2 regions of the Variovorax endophyticus genome follow, and region 1 is predicted to be linked to the other one. Evidence: riboswitches for the same ligand, from Rfam matches in the RefSeq annotation. Region 1 holds a riboswitch; the other holds the start of a gene.
What was found. A riboswitch is a leader RNA that binds a small molecule or an ion and turns the genes downstream of it on or off. The one in region 1 is predicted to bind thiamine pyrophosphate.

Region 1 (2,194 bases):
CCGCATGGGTGACCACGAAGCTCTCGTCCTCGACGTTCTCCGAGATGCCGTGCGCCAGCATGTGGGCATGCACCGCGCCGAGCACGCCGCCCTCGGGCAGGCGCAGTTCGCGCACCGGATCGGGATGGTCGCTGCGCGCCAGCACATGGTGGTCGTCGCTCAGCAGCACGCTCTGGCCCGGGCCGCGGCTGCCGAACTGGCGCACCAGCGTCGACAGGTGGCCCAGCGACAGGTGGCCGACCACCACCAGCGACTGCAGGTGCCGCCCTTCCCCGTCGAGCCGCTCGGCCGGCTGGGCGTAGCTCACGCCGAGCTCCTCGCCGTCGTCGAAACGGAACGGCGGCGTCCACACCGGCGCCTTCCGTGCCAGCGCCTCGCGGTACCAGGCGCGCTCGGTGGCGTCGTGGTCGCTGCGGAAGGATTCGATGCGCGTGGTCGCGAAGCGCTGGCGCGGATCGCCGCCCTCGATGTCGACCGAGCGCTTGTATGCCCAGGTCTCGGTGCTGAAGGCCGGATCGCGCACCACCTGGCGGATCGCCGACACCGGGTAGCGCTCGGCCATCAGCAGATGACCGTCGTCGCTGGCCACGCCGAGGCTGTCGAGCTCGGTCGCTTCCTCGAGCAGGGTCCACAGCATCTCGGCACTGCGCTCGCCGTCCTCGCCCAGCGGATGCAGGCTCGGCGAATCGCCGACGGCATGCACCACCGCCTGGGTCTTGGCGAGGAAGGCCAGCACGTTGTCCTCGACGCGGTCATGGCTCACCTTGTGCGCCGACTCGCCGACGCGCGACACCAGCCGCTGCGCGCCCCAGTAGCCGAGCGCCACCAGCAGCAGCGACTGGACCAGCGCGACGGCGCAGACGATGGTGCCGACGTCGACCCGGAAGCGCCTCATGCGCGTGGCGGCCGAGGCTTTGGCGGCGGAATCCGTGGAGCCCGGGGGCGGCGTTGCTTCTGTCATGCATTCCCTTTCGGCGCGTTCGGAGCGCCTGCATTTGTTGTGGCGCGGATTGTCTTCGGCCGCGCGCATAGCCCCCACGGCCCGGCGGGACTAAAATGGCGCTTCGCTAGGGGTGTTGGGTCGGCTTGCCGACCCGGCTGAGAAAGTCCCTTTGAACCTGATTGAGGTAATCCTCGCGCAGGGAAGCTGGTCCGGCGGCCTGTCACGTTCTCTCGCGTGCCAGCCGCGCCGCTGGAGCCTCGCCCACCTGCCAAACCTTTTGCCCGGAGCAAAACGGATGGCACACGACGACACATCGAATCCTCTCGCCAACGAGGCGCTGACGCCGCTGCCGGCGTCGCAGCGCGTCTTCCGCTGGCACGACCATGCCTCGCTCTGGTTCAGCCTGGGCGTGGGCCTGCTGGTGATGCAGATCGGCGCCTACCTGGTGCCGGCGGTGGGCACGCGCGACGCGGCGATCGCGATCGCGCTGGGTTCCTGCCTCGGCGCCGCGCTGCTGGCCTGGACCGCGCGCCTGGGCTGCGAGAGCGGCCTGGCCAGCGCGGGCCTGATGCATGCCACCTACGGCAGCGCCTTCGCGCGGCTGCCGGTGCTGCTCAACATCGTGCAGCTGGTGGGCTGGACCACCTTCGAGCTGGTGATCATGCGCGAGGGCACGCAGGCCATCGGCCAGTCGGTGGCCGGGCCGTGGCTGGGCAGCGCCTGGGGCGGCGTGGCGGCCACGCTGCTGTGGGGCGCGGTGCTGCTGGCGCTGCTCGCGGGCTCGATGGTGAAGCTGGTGCGGCGCTTCGTGAGCCGCTTCGGGCTGCCACTGGTGGTGCTGTCGCTGCTGTGGCTCAGCTGGCAGTTCGCAACCCAGTTGCATGCCAAGGGCTTCGACGCCTTCTGGTCGCGCCCGGGCGACGGCAGCATGGGCATGTTCGGCGCCCTCGACCTCGTGATCGCGATGCCGGTGTCGTGGCTGCCACTGGTGGCCGACTATGCGCGGCACGGCAAGCGCAGCGCGGGCGGGCTGGGCAGTGCCTTCAGCGGCACCTGGATCGGCTATGCGCTGGCCAACATCTGGTGCTATGCGCTGGGCGTGATGGTGGTCAGCGTGGCCGAGCCCGGCACCAGCCTGGTCACGGCGCTGCTGCTGGCGCAGGGCGGGCTGGTGGCGCTGGGCCTGATCCTGATCGACGAGCTCGACAACGCCTATGGCGACGTCTATTCGGGCTCGGTCTCCACCCACAG
Region 2 (2,194 bases), on a different contig from region 1:
GCGCCGATCGCGCTCGCGATGTGGTCGTAGCCCGGCGCGATGTCGATCGTCAGCGGGCCCAGCGTGTAGAACGGCGCCTCGTGGCAGTGCTTGAGCTGCTCGTCCATGTTCGACTGGATCATGTGCATCGGCACATGGCCCGGGCCTTCGATCATGGTCTGCACGTCGTGCTTCCAGGCGATCTGCGTGAGCTCGCCGAGGGTGCGCAGCTCGGCGAACTGCGCCTCGTCGTTGGCATCGGCGCCGCTGCCGGGGCGCAGGCCGTCGCCGAGCGAGAAGCTCACGTCGTAGGCCTTCATGATGTCGCAGATGTCCTCGAAGTGCGTGTAGAGGAAGCTCTCCTTGTGGTGCGCGATGCACCACTTCGCCATGATCGAGCCGCCGCGCGAGACGATGCCGGTCATGCGGTCGGCCGTCAGGTGGATGAACGGCAGCCGCAGCCCGGCGTGGATGGTGAAGTAGTCGACGCCCTGCTCGGCCTGCTCGATCAGCGTGTCGCGGTAGATCTCCCAGGTCAGGTCCTCGGCCACGCCGCCCACCTTCTCGAGCGCCTGGTAGATCGGCACGGTGCCGATGGGCACCGGGCTGTTGCGCACGATCCAGTCGCGCGTGGTGTGGATGTTCTTGCCGGTCGACAGGTCCATCACGTTGTCGGCGCCCCAGCGGATCGCCCACACCAGCTTCTCCACTTCCTCCTCGATGCTCGAGGTGACGGCCGAGTTGCCGATGTTGGCGTTGATCTTCACCTTGAAGTTGCGCCCGATCGCCATCGGCTCCACCTCGGGGTGGTTGATGTTGGCGGGAATGATCGCGCGGCCGCGCGCCACCTCGTCGCGCACGAACTCGGGCGTGATGATGCGCGGGATGCTCGCGCCCATCGGGTTGCCGGCCACGCGCCTGGCGCGCTCCTCGTTGGCGAGGTACTCGGCCATCCACTCGCGCTTGCCGTTCTCGCGCAGCGCCACGTACTCCATCTCGGGCGTGACGATGCCGCGGCGCGCGTAGTGCATCTGCGTGACGTTGGCGCCCGACTTCGCGCGGCGCGGCGTGCGCTGCAGCGCCGAGGCGCCGGCGCGCAGCTCAGCCAGGCGCTGGGCATCGCGGTCCTCGTTCTTGGCGCCGTCGTCGAGCGCATGGTGCACGCGCCCCTCGTAGCTCTCGGTGTCGCCGCGCTCGGCGATCCAGGCACCGCGCACGTCGGGCAGGCCGCGGCGCACGTCGATCTCGACCTTCGGGTCGGTGTAGGGACCCGAGGTGTCGTAGAGCGACACGGTCTCGCCGTTGGTGAGCTTCACGTCGCGCACCGGCACGAACAGGTCGGGCCGGCTGCCGGGGATGACGCACTTGTGCGACGCGGGGAAGGGCTCGCGCGTGAGCGAGAGCAGGGAGGTGAACTTGTCGGGGGCATTCATGCGGGGCACTCCTTGTGGATGGAAAGGGTGCTCCGCAATCGCTCGGTGGGCTGTGGGCGCCATCCCGGGTGGGGAGGGACGACGGACCGAAGCCAGGGAGTGCAGCTCTTCTTACGCCGGTATGACCCGGATCAAGTTCGCGGGTCGGCAGCTTTGCCATCTCAGCACGCCACATGCGTGCACCCCGGAGCGGGGCCGATTGTGCGAGCGCCGGCGTTCGCCGTCAACCGCCCGCGTCAATGCGGGGTATCAGGCCCGGGCTTGCAGGTCGCCGTCGACGTAATACCAGCGCGACAGGCCCGCGGCGTCGGACTCGCGCACGAAGCGGCTGCGCTCGTGCAGCCGCGAGGCCGTGCCCGAGGCGCCGCGCTGGCGCGCGACGAACTCGACCTCGGCATGGTCGGCATCGCTCATCGAGCGGCCGCGCACGTCGAGCCCGAGCCAGCGCACGCCGGGCTCGAAGTCGAGCGAGGCCGGCCGCGTGCTCGCGTGCCAGGTGCCGAGCAGGTACTCGGCACGCTCGCGCACGAAGGCCGTATAGCGCGAACGCATCAGCGATTCGGCATCGGGGGCGGGGGTGTGCTCGAAGTCGTCGAGGTAGCGGCCGCAGCACATCGCGTAGGCGATGGGCTTGTCGCGGCGGTCGGTGCGGCCGCAGGGGCAGGGTGCGGTGGAGGGATCGGGAACGCTGGGCATGGAGGCCCCTATTGGAACACCGCGCGGGCCGGGCCCTCCAGAGGGCAAGCCCTGGGGCCGCGGGCATCCACCCTTGGCGTGCCGCT

Region 2: it holds a riboswitch for thiamine pyrophosphate, as region 1 does, so the genes downstream of both, thiC (phosphomethylpyrimidine synthase ThiC) here and KV106_RS27190 (purine-cytosine permease family protein) in region 1, are expected to answer to the same signal.

Annotation. Positions count from the first base shown of each region.
Region 1 is NZ_JAHUTH010000024.1:14,223-16,416, forward strand. Features, by position in the region: gene KV106_RS27185 (adenylate/guanylate cyclase domain-containing protein) at 1-895, opposite strand, end outside; TPP riboswitch at 1,060-1,162, shown strand; gene KV106_RS27190 (purine-cytosine permease family protein) at 1,239-2,194, shown strand, end outside.
Region 2 is NZ_JAHUTH010000048.1:581-2,774, forward strand. Features, by position in the region: gene thiC (phosphomethylpyrimidine synthase ThiC) at 1-1,412, opposite strand, end outside; TPP riboswitch at 1,504-1,609, opposite strand; gene KV106_RS37695 (YchJ family protein) at 1,662-2,108, opposite strand.